Regions from separate parts of the Niabella ginsenosidivorans genome, predicted to be linked through region 2. Evidence: riboswitches for the same ligand, from Rfam matches in the RefSeq annotation. Region 2 holds a riboswitch; each other region holds the start of a gene.
What was found. Region 2 has a riboswitch for cobalamin ahead of A8C56_RS12020 (TonB-dependent receptor). Riboswitches for the same ligand answer to the same signal wherever they lie in the genome.
Positions count from the first base shown of each region.

Region 1 (6,080 bases), 2.8 Mb from region 2:
ATTTCTATTATGGCAATTATGACACAACTTCTGTTTACTCAACAAATGCAGGCAAAATTTACCGGACATTTAAGGATCAGCGGACCGGCCAGTTTTTAGTTGGTCAACAGTATTCTGACCTGTACCCCTATCCTCCGGATAAAAATGTACTGGTCTTCTCAAAGACCGACTCCTTGTTTGATAATATTCCTTTAGCATATCAGCCCAATTTCACTCTTTTATCCGATCCAACTGCCGCTGGCCGGATTTCCGGGGCCCGGCAAATAAAATATTATCCTGAGGCAGGTGCTAATGGCAGCCAGAGCAATGATGTTGTTTTATTCCGGTTAGCAGATATTTTGCTTATGCGCGCAGAAGCGATCATGCGCGGCGCAGCAGTAGGCGCAACCGGTTCCGCTGCAGACCTGGTAAACCAAGTTCGGCTTCGGGCTTATAGTGGTGATGCAGCACACAATTGGACAACTGCGAATATAACCCCTGCCAACCTTTTAGCAGAAAGAGCCCGGGAGCTTGCCTGGGAAGGCTGGAGAAGGCAGGATCTGATCCGCTTTGATGTAGCAGACGGAACACATTATTTTGACGGTGCACGTGGCGGTACCCGCTCTCCCAAAAAAGCAGCCGATGCAGGAACTTATACAAGGCTATTCCCTATTCCGGATGCGCAACATTCTTCTAATCCTAACCTTGTGCAGAATCCAGGATACCCTTCTTTTTAACTCAGCAGAACGGTTTTCTATTATATATCCCTGGTTCATGAACCAGGGATTTTTTATTCACTTTCAATTTCCTGCGCTATTGAACCAGCAGCCTAGATTACAGGGTATACCGGCTGGTACCGCCAAAAATTGCAACGGTGTTTTCGTAATTCCCGGCCAAATTATTGATCCTGGTAGTTCATTATATAGAATTCCTGGTCAAGAACCAGAGAAGGCAGCGCATAAACAAAAGGGCCGTTTCTGTGGAAACGGCCCTCTAATAACTGATACCTGTTCTCTTAGGATTCACAGCTGCTGCAAACCGTTAATGTAGTAACCAGTTCTTTGGAAACGCTTTGACTACGCTGATAGTATAATGATTTTACACCCAGCTTCCAGGCTTCTATCAATAGCTTGTTGACCTCTTTTACGGGCAGCCCCGGAGGTATGTTCAGGTTCAGGCTTTGCCCCTGATCTACAAATTTCTGGCGGATGGACGCCTGCTGAATAATTTCCAGCTGGCTTATTTCGCGGAACGTTTTAAACACATCCTTTTCATGGGTTGTTAGCCCTTCCAGGTGCTGTACGCTGCCATGGTTCAGCATAATACTGCGCCATACATCTTCCGTATCCATTCCCTTTTCCTGTAACAGCGCTTTTAAATATTTGTTCTTGCGGATAAAGTTCCCTTTTGATAAACCAGCCTTATAATAATTGCTTACAAACGGTTCAATACCGGGGGAAGATTGTCCCAATATGGCTGAAGATGAAGTCGTTGGTGCAATAGCCATTACCGTGGTATTGCGGCGGCCATATCCTTTCAGCAAATCGGGCTCGCCATAAATACGCGCCAGTTCTATGGTTGCTTTTTCTGTTTTTTCCTGCAGCTCGGAAAAGATAGAATGTGTTAATTGTTTTGCCTTCATGCTTTCAAAAGCGATCATATTGCGTTGCAGATAAGAATGCCATCCCAATACGCCTAAACCAAGCGCCCTGTGCCGCTTTGCAAAACGATTGGCATTGGCCAGGTAATGATTCCCTTCTGTTTTTGCAATAAATTCCTGTAATACAGCATCCAGGAAGAACACTGCCAGCTTAATGGCATCTGTATCTTTCCATTCATCATACAGCTCCAGATTCAGGGAGGAAAGACAACAGATAAATGATTCATCTTCAGTTGAAGGCAGCATTATTTCAGAACAAAGATTGCTGCCATGTATAATAAGATTATTGTCTTTATACACCTGTGGTTTTGCCCGGTTTACATTATCTGTAAAGAAAATATAAGGCAATCCCTTTTGCTGGCGGCTTTCCAGCACACGTGCCCAGATCTCTCTTTTTGCAATATCACCGTCAATCATTTCCTGCATCCAGTAATCCGGTACACAAACTGCATAGAACAGGTTCTGAATAGGATGCCCGATATCCTTAATATTCAAAAACTCCGCAATATCCGGGTGGTCAATATCCAGGTAAGCAGCAAAAGCGCCCCGGCGTACGCCTCCCTGAGAGATAGTGTCCATTGCCGTATCAAACAGGCGCATAAAGCTTACGGCACCACTGCTCTTGCCATTATCAGTAACCGCACTGCCGCGCCCCCGCAATGATCCGAAGTAAGCTGAGGTGCCCCCGCCTATTTTTGTCTGCATGATCACTTCGCCCAGCTTATGGGTAATGCCTTCAATATTATCCGGCATATGTACGTTAAAACAGGAGATCGGCAATCCTCTTTCTGTTCCCATATTGGCCCAGATGGGCGAGCTGAAGCTCATCCACCCGTTTTCCACCATTTCTTTAAAGGCTTCCTTCAGCTCCGGCTTGTACAGGCGCTGCGCTGCCGCCGTACAAACACGGTCTATTGCTTTTTCTACTGTTTCACCGTTCAACAGATATCCCCTGTTCAGGATCTGTTCACTTTCTTCGTTTTTCCACCAAAGCCTTTCCATATATTTACTATTATAGTTTGCTATTTATTTCCTGCCTCCTGCGGACAGGTTTCTTATTGTTCTGCAATTTTATTTTTTTACCTGCTGCACTACCTATAGCAGCAACGCCTCCTGTCCGGAAGGCAGGTGTTGCATTCCGATAGCTATCGGGGTCATTGTTCCGGCCACAGGACAGCTACAAAACCCGCCTCCGCTAAAAAAGGTCGTTATACGTAATACTCTTGTCGTGCTTGGTATATTCCACTGGGCGTTTTGCAAAAAAATCATCCAGACTATTTGCAAATACTTCCTCTTCAAACCACTGCATCGGGCGGTACTCTTCCAGCGAAATGTGGAACTGCTTGGGAAATCCCAGTTTCTCAAAACTTTCATCTACCCTGAACTTCATAAAGTTCAGCAGGTCTGTTTTGTTAATGGTATCAATTGCCCCTTCAGAAAAGATCCAGTCCACAATTTTGCTCTCCACTTCAATAGAATCTTTTACCAGCGCCATGATCCGGTATTCCATTGCTTCGTCGATCAGTTCAGGATATTCTTCCTTTATTTTATTGATCAGGTAAATACCGGCATTTGCGTGTATCTGCTCATCAACCGATGTCCACGCAATAATGTTGCTTACATTTTTCATCAGCCCGCGAAAACGGGTAAAAGACAGGATGATGGCAAACTGGCTGAACAGTGAAACATTCTCTATTAAAATGGAAAACAGGATCAGAGACAGGGTGTATTCTTTATGGTCGTTCGATTTAGCGTCTTTCAGCGCTTCTGAAAGGTATTGTATGCGTTTTGCAATTACCGGTTCTTGGATCAGTTTTGAGAACTCATCATTATAACCCAGTACTTCCAGTAAACGGGAATAGGCCTCAGAGTGGCGGAACTCGCATTCTGCAAATGTACTGCCCAGCCCGTTCAGCTCCGGCTTTGGCATATGGTTGTATAAACTGCCCCAGAAAGATTTTACGGCCACCTCTATCTGAGCTATTGCCAGCAGGCTGTTTTTAATCGCATTCCGCTGCGCCGTATTCAGGTGACTGTGAAAATCCTGTACATCAGCGGTAAAATCCACTTCTGAATGTACCCAGAAGGATTTATTGATCGCTTCAGTAAATTTCAGCACTTCCGGATACTCGAAAGGTTTGTAGTTGACACGTTTATCAAATAAGCCCATAATAAATTCTGTTCTTTTACTTTTTATTCTAAAAAAGACGGGGATAGAGACGACGATTATTCCATTGGAAATAAGGTATTTCCTTCCGGAATAATACGCTGCCTTTCACCCGAAAGCATTGCATTTTCAAAAAATGGTACTGGCAGGTCTTCTGACTTGGCCCGTTTTTATAAACCTTCCCATTCACAGATCGAACAGTGGCTATTTTATAAAACTTCTGGCTAAAGGGCCTCACAGCTACGGGGATAGTTCCGGATTTACACGGGATTCCCTTTTAAAGGCAACAATTGAACCCTGGTTGCCATACCATTACCGTTACAAATTAATTATATAAAATTGAGACGCATACAAGTTCTTATACACAAGGTGTGCAAAACATTTCGTTACCTGCTTTGCAGTTTTCCTATACGATTGTCCAGCAAATTTCTTATCTTATCCACTGCCCCGTTAAAGGCATGATCCACAGTGTCTGCATAATGGGTTACCGCTTCCGGGTGCAGGTGCCTGGGGCGCACCTCAATAGTGCAGCGTTTATCATTTACTCCGGTTTTATTACTGTTCTCATCTCCAAAGAATACCTCGGCTGCAGTAATATATTCGCTAAACCGGTGAAGCTTTTTTTTAAGCTCTTCGCTCACTTTTTCCAGAAAAGCGGCTGAAGCGGTAAAATTATTATCTGTATTTAATCGTATTTCCATAACATACTATTTGTATTATTATTACAATGACAGGACGAAAAGGTTTGAGAATTGAGAGTTGAGTTTTCAGTCTGATCACTGATAACTGCAAACTGATAACCGAATGCGCCCCTACTCTTCGTATTTCTTAAAAATCGTGGTGGCAATATGCCCGCCAAAGCCAAACGTATTGCTCATTGCATAGCGTACTTCCCGTTGTTGTGCCTGGTGCAGCGTCAGGTTAAAGACGTCTTTATATGCGGGTTCTATTTCAGTGGAATTAATGGTGGGCGGAACAATATTGTGCTCAATGGCCTTGATACAGGCAATGGCTTCAACAGCGCCTGCAGCGCCCAGCAAATGCCCTGTCATGGATTTGGTAGCGCTGATATTGATGGTGCTTTCTGTACCAAATACCCGCTCCGCTGCTTTCAGCTCACTCAGATCTCCCTGCTGGGTAGAGGTAGCATGTGTGTTGAGGTAGTCAATCTCTCCAGCCGTAATCCCCGCATCATCCAACGCGGCCAGCATGCCCAGGCGGGCGCCTTCTCCCTCCGGGTGGGTACCTGTAAGATGATAGGCATCCCCTGCCATTCCGCCTCCTGCAATTTCAGCAATAATAGGCGCGCCCCGTCTTTTAGCATGTTCCAGCTCTTCCAGCACCAATGCCCCGGCGCCTTCCCCCATTACAAAACCATCGCGCGATATATCAAAAGGCCTTGAAGCAGTGGCCGCTTCCTCATTATTGGTGGAGAGTGCCTTTGCAGCATTAAACCCGCCCACACCGCTTTCGTTGATGGCGGCTTCAGATCCGCCGGTAATGATCATATTGGCCTTTCCCCACCTGATGTAGTTAAAGGCATCAATAATAGCCGTATTGGAAGTAGCACAGGCCGAAACTGTTGTAAAATTGATTCCCCGCAGGCCGTATTTGATGGAGATGACCCCTGAAGCAATATCAACGATCATCTTCGGGATAAAAAACGGGTTAAACCGCGGTGTGCCATCGCCCTGTGCAAATTCGATTATCTGCTGCTGAAAGGTCTGGATGCCTCCGTTACCGGACCCCCATATTACCCCGACCCGGTCCCTGTCCAGCTCTTCAAAATTGATACCCGCGCTTTTTACTGCTTCTGCCACGGTAATCAATGCGTATTGTGTATACAGATCATACCTGCGGGCCTCCGCTTTTTCTATATAATCCAGCGGATTAAAATTTTTGAGCTCACAGGCAAACCGGGTTTTAAACTTTGAAGCGTCAAAACGGGTGATGGGCGCAGCCCCGCTTATGCCGTTTACCAAAGACTGCCAAAGCGCTGCCGTATTATTGCCAACAGGAGTTAAAGCGCCTAACCCGGTTATTACTACACGTTTCATTTGTTATTTGTTAAGTCGTTACTAATTGTTTTTTTTATTTCCCGGAAATCCTTTTGTCCGGTTAGTCTTGTGAGCTGCAGGGCTGCAATCATATTGGTAATAACCAGCAATGCTTTTGTTCTTACAGGAGCCCTGAACACAAATACACCTTCAGCCTTTCCCTCTTTCAATATAAGCATCAGCCAGCCAAGTATCTGCCGCACGATTCTTTTTAAGG
Region 1 is NZ_CP015772.1:94,442-100,521, reverse strand. It holds gene A8C56_RS00460 (RagB/SusD family nutrient uptake outer membrane protein) at 1-716, shown strand, start outside; gene A8C56_RS00455 (ribonucleoside-diphosphate reductase subunit alpha) at 995-2,641, opposite strand; gene A8C56_RS00450 (ribonucleotide-diphosphate reductase subunit beta) at 2,835-3,809, opposite strand; cobalamin riboswitch at 3,934-4,135, opposite strand; gene A8C56_RS00445 (HPF/RaiA family ribosome-associated protein) at 4,193-4,507, opposite strand; gene fabF (beta-ketoacyl-ACP synthase II) at 4,619-5,863, opposite strand; gene A8C56_RS00435 (TetR/AcrR family transcriptional regulator) at 5,860-6,080, opposite strand, start outside.
Region 1: linked by a shared signal. The riboswitch ahead of A8C56_RS00450 (ribonucleotide-diphosphate reductase subunit beta) and the one ahead of A8C56_RS12020 (TonB-dependent receptor) in region 2 are both predicted to bind cobalamin.

Region 2 (6,080 bases):
TTCTCCGCCTTCTCAATGGCTTTTTTAAAACGTTCAAAGCTAAAAGGTTTTAATAAATAGTCGACCGCTGACAGTTCAAAACCCTCCAGGGCAAATTCTTTATAAGCGGTCGTAAAGATGATCATCGGGTCATAGGTAAGGCCGTTCACAAGATCCAGCCCGTTTATATCCGGCATATTAATATCAACAAATACCAGGTCCGGCTGCGCCTTTTCTGCAAATGTCTTGCCTGCAACAGCATTATCAAAAATTTCCAATAATGCTATCCCGCTGCATTGTTTGCAAAATGTACTGATAACATCCAATGCCAGCGGCTCATCATCTATTGCAATTGCTTTTATCATTTATTGGACAATTGGTACTACTTTTAATTCCACAATATAAAAACCGGCCTCCTCTGTGATCTGCAACTGATAATTGCCGGGATATAAAAAATCCAGCCGTTGTTTTACATTCCTCAACCCTACCCCTTCCCTTTCCGTTGACGGGTGTTTCCGGAATATCCGGTTTTTGGTATAGAGCGTAATATACGCCGGGGTTATATCAATTCTTATGTTAACAGGAACTGCTGCATTGTTGCTGATGCCATGCTTAAAAACGTTCTCCACAAAAGGCATTAAGATCAATGGCGCTATTTGTACTCCATTCGTTGATCCGCTGACCTGGTAATTCAACTGTCCGCTTTTACTTAAACGCAATCGCTGCAGTTCAATAAAATCGCTGATGCATTCCAGCTCTTTTTCTACAGGAACAAAATCTTTTGGCGCATCATCTGTAATATAACGCATAATGCCGGAAAGCCTTAAAATACCGGCTGCTGTATCATCGCTCTTTGCCATTGCCAGCGAGTAAATATTATTAAGGGTATTAAATAAGAAATGCGGGCTGACCTGCGCTTTCAAAAAAGAAAGCTCGGCCTGGGCCTTATCCAGCTTAATGTGCGCATTCTTGTTCTCTGTTATGCGCCATTGTTTTGAAATAAAAATAATGGTGCTGATGGCCCATACAACCAGGAACAGGGTGATGCTCATCAGATCAAAATGGCCTTCCCGGAAACCGGGACCGTTTTGGCGGGGGCCGGGCGGCAGATGATCAGCATCCGGCAGATCCCGGGGCCGCTCCATTTGTGGCGGAGGCCGGTGAGGGCCATCAGACCGAAAACGCTCTGCCTGCCGGTTAGAATTGAGTAATACATCAAATGGTTTTAAATAAAAAGTAGCCCCGGACAATAACAGAACAAAAATACCATAGATGATAAATTTGTCCCGGACCAGGAAGCGGGGTAATAAAATAAACAGATTGCCATAAAAAAGACAGCCATAGAAAAACAAAAATGCAATAAAAGGCCAGGAAAAAAGCAACCGGTTAAACCGCCCAACGCCGAAAGAACCTGATTCAATGAATACAAGAATAAGGCCCAGGCCCAGTACCCACCCCAGTACGTGGGCGGTTACCAGGATCGTATTACGGTTCACAACCATAATCAAACTTAAAAAAAATCACCCATCTTCCCTTACATTTGCAGCGAATCTGGTTGGCGCTGCTGCGCCATGAAAAGGGAAGCCGGTGTAAATCCGGCGCTATCCCCGTAGCTGTAAGGTGCCGGATCCTTTTTAACAGGGGTCCTGAAACGCTTTAATAACGGCCACTATGGCGCAGGGCGCCATGGGAAGGCATTAAAGCAGGCCCGAGCCAGAAGACCTGCCAGGTTCTATTATTCATCAGCGCTTTCGGGATGAAAAGCGGGAATAACAACGCAGATGCATCATTGCGGTGTTGCTCTCTTTTTCCCTGGTGCTTTTATATGGTTATCAATATCAGGTAATTGAGGTATCTGCAATATATACTACTACTCATCCTGGGAAGCCAGTGGCATCCCGTTCTGGGGCAAACCACCACAAAGGATACGCTTTTACCTGAAGTAAACATCAGCGGAAAAAATCAGAAGCAGAATATTACCGGCATTCTTCCACAACAAACCATTTCGGGCGATGATTTAGCAAAACTAAACAGTCTTTCGGTTGCTGATGCCGTAAAATACTTTCCAGGCGTAAATGTAAAAGACTATGGAGGGATCAGTGGTTTAAAAACAGTTTCTGTGCGCAGCCTGGGGGCCAATTATACAGCAGTTCTTTACGATGGATTAGCCTTGCCCGAAGGACAGGGCGGCCAGATTGATCTGGGAAAATTTTCCATCAGCAACCTGTCCGGTATAACCCTTCAGAATGCGCAGCCATCGGAATTGCTCAATACAGCCCGGGCATTTGCTTCTGCATCGGTGGTATCCCTGCAAACCACCGCCAACAGCTCCACTCCGTATCTATCCGACTCCTTTAATATCGGCCTGCAGGGAGGTTCATTCCGCTATATGAACCCCAATGCCGATATCACCGTAAAGCTTGCCGACAAATGGGGGTTCAATGCAACTGCAGACTATACCAATACCGAAGGCGATTATCCTTATACCGATTATACCAATAATCTGAAGCTCAGAAGAAAAAACAGTGATATAACATCTGTAAGAGCAGAAGCCAACCTGTTCTACAGAGAGGCGTCCGATAATAAATTCAACCTAAAGACTTATTATTATTATTCTGACAGAGGCTTACCAGGAGCAGTCATTTATGATAATTTTTATGCTGCAGAACGCCTGAAAGATGAAAATCTTTTTTTACAAAGCAGCTATCAGAAGAAAATAACGGCAACAACACAGGTCCTGCTCAACGGCCGTTTCTGGCATTCAATGAATGATTACCGGGATCCTCATTTAACAGACAACAGCCTGAATTATGAAAACCGGTTCCTACAGAATGAGTTTTATTTGTCCGCAGCCATCCAACAACAGATCTCAGGCCGGATCAGTGCGGCTTATTCCGGAGACTATTACTATACCAACCTGTTCCGGAAAGATTCCTTTGCAGAAAGGCAGTCGTTCCCCGCACCTTCCAGGGATACCTGGCTTAATAATCTTTCACTGAAGTTTGCAGCCGCCAACCTGGAACTGCAGGCGAATCTGCTGCATACCTATATTCGGAACCATACCCGACTGGGGGAAGCCGGAACGGCTTTAAACAGGCTCAACCCCACTGTTTCAATAAAGTGGCAGCCTGTTGCCGGCCTGCCGCTCCGGTTGCGCATGTTTTATAAAAATATTTTTCGCGCGCCTACTTTTAACGACCTTTACTATACCACTGTCGGCAATACCCAACTGAAACCGGAAACCGCCAATCAATATAATATCGGGGCAACGTACGCGCTCCATGTGGGCAACCTTCTCAGAGAACTGAATGTAACTGCAGATGCTTATTATAATGATGTAAAAAACAAGATCATTGCAATTCCGCGCCAGAACCTGTTTCAGTGGAGCATGCAAAACCTGGGCATTGTACAAATCAGAGGCATTGATATTGCTGTTGCCACCGTTTTTGAAAAAATAAAGCGCTGGGAAATAAAGGCAGCGCTGGCCTATACCTACCAGCATGCAACAGACCATACAGACCCCGGCAAAGCGGCTTATGGCAACCAGATCCCGTACACCCCGGAGCATTCAGGAAGCCTTCGTCTGAGCGGGAGCAACGGCAGGTTTTCTGCATCCTACAATATACAGGCATCCTCTTACCGGTATACCACAGGAGAGCAGCTCAGCGATGGGTATCTGAAAGGATGGGGCCTCCACGATATCAATTTCCGGTATGCCCTGCCGCTCCGCAGCACACGGCTTCTTTTTTCAGCAGAGCTCAATAATATTTTTAACGCACAATACGAAATTGTAAAATTTTACCCTATGCCGGGAATCAATTACCGGCTTGGAGCAGCCGTTCAATTTTAAACCCTTCAATTTAATACGATGAAAACAGTAAGAAAAAATTTACACAGGCTTTATGTTCTTTTTCTTTCAGTGGTAATGCTTTACTCCTGTAGTAAAGAGGATGCCCCGCAACCGGTTGTAAAGCCAACTACCGGCCTTTATGTTTTGTGTGAAGGAACTCCTGATGCCAATAACAGCAAATTAGGATTCTATGATTTCTCAACCGGGACTTATAGCGGCGATTTTTATAGCACCACGAATCAAACGGTTTTAGGTTCCATTGCTAATAACGCTGTTATTTACGGTGCAAAGATCTACATTGCTGTTGATAATTCCGGTATTGTAAATGTGTTAAATGCCGGAGATGGCAAATTAATTAAAAGCATTTCTTTTAAAGATGAAAGCGGAGCTTCCAAAGGCCCGAGAAGAACCGTTCCTTTCAACGGGAAAATTTATGTACCCACTATCTGGGGAAAATCGCTGGAAGTTATTGATACGTCCAGTCTGGAAGTAACCCAAAGCTTTTCGCTACGGTCTTCCGCAGAAGATGTAGCATTTTACAATGACCAGGCATTTGTGGTTTTACAGGGAAATTATAAATCGGGCTATGACTCCACCATTGCTGTTTTAAATGCGGCTACCGGTACCGAAGTAAAGAAAATCAATGTGGGCGTTAATCCCGGGCGGGTTTGTATCGACAATCAGGGGAACCTGTTCATTCCTGTTATTGGCGATTACGATAAGGTGCAGCCTTTTCTTGCCAAAGTGGATGCTAATGGTACCCTTGTAAAAAAAGTAGATGGCAGCTTCGACAAAATGGCGTTCTATAACAACCAGCTGTATATTTTAAGCGGCTATAACGGTTTTACAGGCGTAAGGATTTACGATCCACAGACAATGAACCTGATCCAGGACAACTTTATCAAGGATGGTACAACAATAAAAATTCCTTATGGAATCAGTATTGATGAATTAAATGGCGATGTTTATGTTACAGATGCTATTGACTATACGGAATCCGGAAAAGTGTTTGCCTTTGACAAATCAGGAAAACTCAGGTTCTCTTTTACAACAACCGGGGGAATAGGCCCCAATACCGTTCTTTTTAAGCGGTAGCACCAACAGCCTGCTAAAAAGCTGTGCTGCCAACAGGTACCCCAATAGCACAGCTTTTTGTAAAAAATAGCCTTTACCTTTGTCCCAAAAAATGGATTCAGTAAACTATAAGGCGATACTAACGGTAACATTTACCCTGTTTGCCATTATTGATATTATTGGTTCCATTCCCATTCTTATATCCATAAAAAACAAAGTAGGCGGCATCAGGGAGTTCAGGGTCACGCTGATCTCCGGGTCGCTGATGATCCTGTTCCTGTTTTTGGGCGAGCCCATCCTGAACGTGCTGGGTCTTGATGTAAAATCCTTTGCCGTTGCAGGCTCCATTGTTATTTTTATCCTGGGACTGGAGATGGTGCTGGGCGTTGAATTCTTTAAATCGGATGACGATGTAAAAGCAGCTACCCTGGTGCCCCTGGCTTTTCCGCTGATTGCCGGCTCCGGAACGCTTACGACTATTATGTCCTTAAAAGCCAATTACAAGGAAGTGACCATTTTAATTGCCATTCTTTTGAATCTGCTGGTGATTTACATCGTATTGAAATCCCTTGCCCGGCTGTCAAAATTATTAGGGCAAAGCGGATTAATAGCCATAAGAAAATTTTTTGGCGTAATATTGCTGGCTATTGCAATAAAAATATTTGCATCCAACGCAGCCGGTTTGTTCCAGCATATGCAGTAATTACACCAGAGTTCTTTATATTTGCCGACCTTTAAGAGAAACAGGTTAAAAGTTCATAAGGTTTCAATTCGTCCTTATCAACATTTTAACTGATCAACGGCCTCGTAGTACAATGGATAGTATAAGAGTTTCCGAAGCTCCAGATACAGGTTCGATTCCTGTCGAGGCTACAAAATTAATTGATTACCATAAACTTATGTAATCAGGCGCCAGTTTTGCTGTTTTTATTATCTTAGTCCGCCCTTTTGCCTGTTTAGTGAGCATTTTTATAAACCCTCGCTCACGAGCCTGCTTGTCGCCCTTTATCTTCCCTCATTATTGCCTGCATTCGTTTTTCGTTTTGTCCTTGTGGTGTTATAATCTATGGAAAATTAGATTTCGCTCGTTGCCTGATAGTTCTATCTTATAGAGTTCTGATGATCTAATACATTCAAGAACTTTCTTATAGAGGTATGCGTTTGATTCGTCTGTAAT
Region 2 is NZ_CP015772.1:2,889,008-2,895,087, forward strand. It holds gene A8C56_RS12010 (LytR/AlgR family response regulator transcription factor) at 1-344, opposite strand, end outside; gene A8C56_RS12015 (sensor histidine kinase) at 345-1,481, opposite strand; cobalamin riboswitch at 1,515-1,723, shown strand; gene A8C56_RS12020 (TonB-dependent receptor) at 1,826-3,829, shown strand; gene A8C56_RS12025 (DUF5074 domain-containing protein) at 3,848-4,924, shown strand; gene A8C56_RS12030 (MarC family protein) at 5,016-5,606, shown strand; tRNA gene A8C56_RS12035 (tRNA-Arg) at 5,705-5,776, shown strand.

Region 3 (6,080 bases), 1.9 Mb from region 2:
GTTCATTTTTAAATTCACATTGCTGAGATAAAGATCCTGCATTCCCATCAGTACATCGCGATAGTTATCTACCAGGTCAATGGCCTGTACAATATGATCGTATACATCTTTATAATACCGTTCATTGCTTTCGGTCAGCAGGTCGTTTTCGCTTTTTATGATCCCGCTGATCACTTCCCGCACCGGGTAAATGGTTCTTTTCAAGATAATGAGCTCTTTTCTTAAAGAGTTAATATAGGCAAGCGTGCGTTTACCGGAGCTCTTTATAATCTCCTCCTCCAGGTCTTCAATTTCATCGCCCAGCTTGTCCATTACAATAAAATAGTGGTCAACAATGGTATCCAGCAGTGTATAATACAGGTAATCTGCCTCTTTGGTACGGGTTTTACTGGTGGGCAGCTTCAGCCGTTCCCGCAAAGCGCTGAAAACATCCCGCGTAATATCCTCCTGGAAAGTGATCACAAAGTTTTTACCCAATACCAGCGCTATCTGTTCATAATCTACCGATTTTTTCTGCTCATTATAATACAACATATCCATGAGACAGAAAAGAATGTCGTCAATCTCATCCATTTTGGGGCGCTGGCCTACGCTTAAAATATCTTCCTGCAACAGCGGGTGAACGCCAAACCGGTTACCAATGGCCTCCACATCACTTTTGCGCAACCCGTCTATATTGATCCATACGATCTTATTGCTTTTTTTCAGGTTCAGGGCCTCATCAAGCGAAAGATCCTTTAGCTCTTCTATGGATGCTTTGTTATAGCAATAAGCCGTTATTACCACCCTCTGAGCTTCTTCCCGCCTGGGAATAATTGTTGGATTGACCGATAAGATCTCTTTTGTTCTTTCAGTTCCGAAAAGGTCCATCAGGTTGGGTAAAAAAAGCTTCAGGTATTTATCCGGGCGAACCTTCATGTATGGATGGTGATTTTATATTATTGCACAAATGTATCGGATTTGTATCACTTTATTTTACAGCACAGGAACCGGTCCCGTTATTGCGGAAATAATGTACAGCACACCAATAATGATTGCCGCAATACCCAAACGGCCCTGCCTGGGGCGCAGCCGGTCCAGTAATTGTGCCCCTTTTTCTGCTGCTTTTTTATTTTCTGAAAGCACATATTGCTGAATAAAACCATATCCCAGCAAAAAGCCCAGCGCTGCGGCTACCAACCCTGTAGCCAGCCATAAGCACCAATAAACAGGGAAAAAGCCCAACAGGTCAAGGCTTAAGATACAGCGGATGACCCGTATTATTCCAATTATACAAAACATGATCCCTATCCAGCCCTGATAGGGGGTTATTTTATCCAGCAACTCTTTTGCTTCCGGCTTACGGGAAAGCAACAGGGATGGTACGGCTAAAATACCCAGGCAGATCAATAAAATTCCATTTAAAATCATAATAGCTTTTTATTGGTTCAGGATAGCAGCGGCTTTTTCGAGGTCTTCCGGAGTATCGATCGCCACTGTCTGATAAGTGGTTGTTGCCATATAGATATCCACCCCGTTTTCCAAAAACCGCAGCTGTTCCAGCTTTTCAGTCTGCTCCAGTATGCTTTGCGGCCAGGTTGTAAACTTTAACAAGGCTTCTTTTCTAAATGCATAAACACCAATATGCAGGTAATAGGCCACCCCGGCTTTCTGATCCCGGTTATAAGGAATTATGCTTCGGCTGAAATACAGGGCTTTCCCGTTCTTACCTGTTACCACTTTTACCGCATTCGGGTTCTGTGCCTCCTCTTCACTGCCAAATTTCCGCATCAATGAACCCACCTGAACAGCGTCTGACCGGAAAAGCGCTACAATTTTTTGCAGCGGTTCGGTTTGCATAAAAGGCTCATCGCCCTGCACATTCACAATCACATCCACGTCCATATCCCGTACCGCTTCCGCAATACGGTCCGTTCCGCTTTCATGCGCGGCCATACTCATGATAGCCTTGCCGCCCCGTTGAATAATTTCTTTATAAATAATATCGCTGTCCGTTACCACAAACACCTCCGAAAACAGGTTGCTTTTTACAACGGCATTGTAGGTGTGCACAATCACAGGGTACTGCCCTAATTGCTGCATCAGTTTGGCCGGGAACCGCGTAGCAGCATATCTTGCGGGAATGACTGCGATCACTTTTTGTTCTTTCATTTTTCAAAAGTAGGAAAGTCCTTTGGTTTAAGCTATTCCTTTGCGGGCATTGCCGGGCACCTCTGTTTCTGCAGTTTCTTTTTTAATAAAAGGATCTTTTAACAACGCTAAAAAGTCTTCGTCCCGGGTGTTATCATAATACCGGTCCAGCCCGTATTTTATTTTTGAGGGATCCAGCTCTTTATAGGTGCCCAGCAGCCGGTCCCATATAGAAAACACGGCACCATAGTTACTGTCTGTATAAGGTTGTTTCCAGTGATGATGCACTTTATGCATATTGGGTGAAACCAGTACATAGCTCAATGCTTTGTCCAGCTTTGAATGAAGCCGGATGTTGGCATGTGTAAAGGCGGTGGTAACCACTACCAGTGTCTGATAGATCATGACGCTGTACATAGGGGCGCCGCTAACAAAAATCAATAAAAGAAAAAAGATGCCCCGTAACAGGCTATCGCCGGGATGATGCCTCAGGCCTGTGGTAACATCCACTTTATTATCACTATGATGTATTAAATGATACCGCCACAGCCAGGGTTGTTTGTGCATTATCCAGTGTACCAGCCAACTGCTGAAATCCAACGCCAGCACACCAATAAGCACAGCGCCCGCTACACTGGCATGCAGCCAGTATACCAACCCGAATTGTGCATGAAGGCACCAATCAGACAGCACTACTATCACCACTGCCAATGCAGTATGGATGACCAGATGCAGGACGGTAAAACCGAAATTTACCAGCGCATGAGCAAATTTTGTTTTCCGGTATTTCAGATGATACAGTGGAATGACCCCTTCCAGTATCCAAAAGATCAGCATTCCGCCAACCAGTAGTCCCATCCGCTCCAGTGGACGTTGTTCCAGTGTTGAAAAATAGGCAATTACTTTATCCATGGCAACGATATATAAAATGAACCTGTTTAATGAAAATATATTTCTGAAACGCACCCTTCTGCCCCTTTCTTGCAAGCGAAACTATTGTGCTTCATATTCATACCCGCAATCAAAACAATGGTGTACCTTATCTACCGGCAAAGGTGCTCCTATGCCTAACAGGAGATTTATAAGGGTGCCCAGCCAGTTGGACGCTTTTTTGGGCGTGCTCACATACTCCACGTTGGTGGAACCGCAATGGGGGCAGGGATGTTGCTGCTGGTATTCTTTTTTTGTATTCTTTAAAATATCCAACGCTCTTCCGATCTGTGGCTGTGCCACCATTAATTTTATTCCTCCTACAGCATTGGTCAGTATGGGATCGATGGTTACCGTATTTTCATCCTTCAGCCAGCAGTTAATGCTTTCACTCTGCAAATTGCCCATTGCAAGATGCGCTTCTATATAATTATTGTAGGTGCTGGCAATCACATAGTCCATATTTTAAAGTTATTACAGTATACCGGATAAAAAAAGTCCTCTTGTCTTTAAAATTTTACCGGGAACTACCTTGTTTTGATTAAATTTGCCAACTTAATAAGTTCTTTCATTTTTCATCAACCAGGAAAGGTCCCTGATGAAGATCAGGGATAATAGGGAATCGTGTTCAAATCACGAGCTGTCGCGCAACTGTAAGCAGCCAGCAAGGCTTTACCCAATGTATGTCCACTGTTTCGCCCCGGGCGGAGCGGGAAGGGCGGTAAAGCTGCTGTAAGCCAGGAGACCTGCCTTTTCTGTATGAGCAATGCTTTCGCGGTCTGAAGCAACGGTCTGTATGATGCCTTTTAAAAATTCCTACTTTATATCCGGAGTCCCATTCCGGTAACGGGCATCTGCTTGTCTTTTTCTTCTTATCCTTATCGCATTGTGAAATTTGCAAAGGGCTTTTAGCTTATTATTCATTAAAAAAGTTAAAAGAAATGCAAACACACAATCTGGGCTACCCGCGTATTGGTAGTAACCGGGAACTGAAAAAAGCCTGCGAACAATATTGGGCCGGCAAAATTGAAGCAGCACAACTGGAGCAGGTGGCCCGTGAAATAAGGTCAAATCACTGGCAATTACAGAAGGATGCCGGTATTGACTGGATCCCTGTAAATGATTTTTCCTTTTATGACCAGGTACTGGACACCTGCCTGATGACTGGTGCCATCCCGGAACGGTATCACCCGTTAATTGAAAAGGAACATCTGAAAACGATCGACCTGCTTTTTGCAATGGCAAGAGGATATCAAAAGAACGGGTATGACCTTACTGCCATGGAAATGACCAAGTGGTTCGATACCAACTACCATTATATTGTTCCTGAGTTTAAAAAAGACCAGAAATTCTCTTTTTTTAACAGCAAGGTTACTGATCAGTTCATCGAAGCTAAAAAGGCCGGCTACAATTCCAAACCCGTTTTAACAGGGCCTGTTACTTTTTTATTGCTGGGTAAAGAAAAAGAAGAAGGCTTTCACCGGATCGACCTGCTGAAAAATCTTTTACCCGTATATTTTGAAGTGCTGGAAAAACTGGACGCCAGCGGCGCTTATTATGTGCAACTGGATGAGCCCTGCCTGACGCTGGATCTTACCCAAAAGGAACAGCAGGCGCTGGTAACGGCTTACACCGCTATGCAGCAACGGTTCCCTAACCTGAAGATCATCCTGGCCAATTATTTTGATTGTTTCGGGGCCAATCTCTCAACCGCTTTATCGCTTCCCGTGCAGGTGCTGCACCTGGACCTAGTGCGCTGTCCTTCCCAGCTGGAAGATATCCTGGCGGTACCGGATTTTATCAGAGCAAGAACCCATTTGTCCCTGGGCATTGTGGATGGAAGAAATATCTGGAAGAATAATTTTAAACAATCCCTGTCACTGATCCAAAAAGCCCAGCAAAAAATAGGGGCAGACCGCATCTGGCTGGCGCCATCCTGTTCCCTGCTGCATACTCCCTGCGACCTGGATCTGGAAACTGATGAAAGGCATCTTACCGCTGAAATAAAACAGTGGATGGCCTTTGCCCAACAAAAGCTGGCGGAGGTAGCGTCCCTGAAGCAGATTGCTGCGGACCCTGAAACCCCCGCCTCAAAAACGCTGCTGGAAGCCAACATCCGGTGCATTGAAAGCCGCCGCAGCTCCGCGTTGATCCATAACCAGCAGGTAAAGCAACGCGTAGCAGCAATAACAGAAGCCGATGCGAGACGAAACAGTTCTTTTACTGCAAGAAAAGAAAAGCAGCAGCAGGAGTTCCGGCTGCCGCTCTTTCCTACTACTACCATTGGGTCCTTTCCGCAAACAAAAGAAATCCGGGCCTGGAGGGCGCAATGGAAAAAGCAGCAGCTTTCAGATACTGAATATGACCGGCTGCTGAAAGAGGCTGCTCAGGAAGCCATTCGATGGCAGGAAGAAGCAGGCTTAGATGTATTAGTGCACGGCGAATTTGAGCGCAACGATATGGTGGAATATTTTGGAGAGCAACTGGCAGGCTTTGCTTTTACCCAAAACGGATGGGTACAAAGCTATGGCAGCCGCTGTGTAAAGCCACCCGTCATTTATGGCGATATATACCGGCCGGCACCAATGACCGTTGAATGGAGCCGTTATGCCCAGTCCCTTACCCGTAAATGGGTAAAAGGCATGCTGACCGGCCCTGTGACCATTTTGCAGTGGAGCTTTGTGCGGGACGACCAGCCCAGGAGCGTAACGGGCGATCAGATAGCGCTGGCCATCCGGGACGAAGTAATTGATCTGGAAAAAGCGGGGATAAAGATCATCCAGATTGATGAGCCGGCAATAAGGGAAGGACTACCTTTAAGAAAGGAAAACCGCCGGGAGTACCTGGACTGGGCCGTAAGGGCATTCCGCATTGCAGCAAGCGGTGTACAGGATGCAACCCAAATCCATACCCATATGTGCTACTCTGAATTCAATGATATCATTAACAATATTGCAGATATGGATGCCGATGTAATTACTATAGAAACCTCCCGCTCCCAAATGGAATTGCTGGATGCT
Region 3 is NZ_CP015772.1:4,760,253-4,766,332, forward strand. It holds gene corA (magnesium/cobalt transporter CorA) at 1-918, opposite strand, end outside; gene A8C56_RS20180 (hypothetical protein) at 976-1,410, opposite strand; gene kdsB (3-deoxy-manno-octulosonate cytidylyltransferase) at 1,420-2,151, opposite strand; gene A8C56_RS20190 (sterol desaturase family protein) at 2,179-3,042, opposite strand; gene A8C56_RS20195 (putative signal transducing protein) at 3,124-3,522, opposite strand; cobalamin riboswitch at 3,633-3,828, shown strand; gene metE (5-methyltetrahydropteroyltriglutamate--homocysteine S-methyltransferase) at 4,002-6,080, shown strand, end outside.
Region 3: linked by a shared signal. The riboswitch ahead of metE (5-methyltetrahydropteroyltriglutamate--homocysteine S-methyltransferase) and the one ahead of A8C56_RS12020 (TonB-dependent receptor) in region 2 are both predicted to bind cobalamin.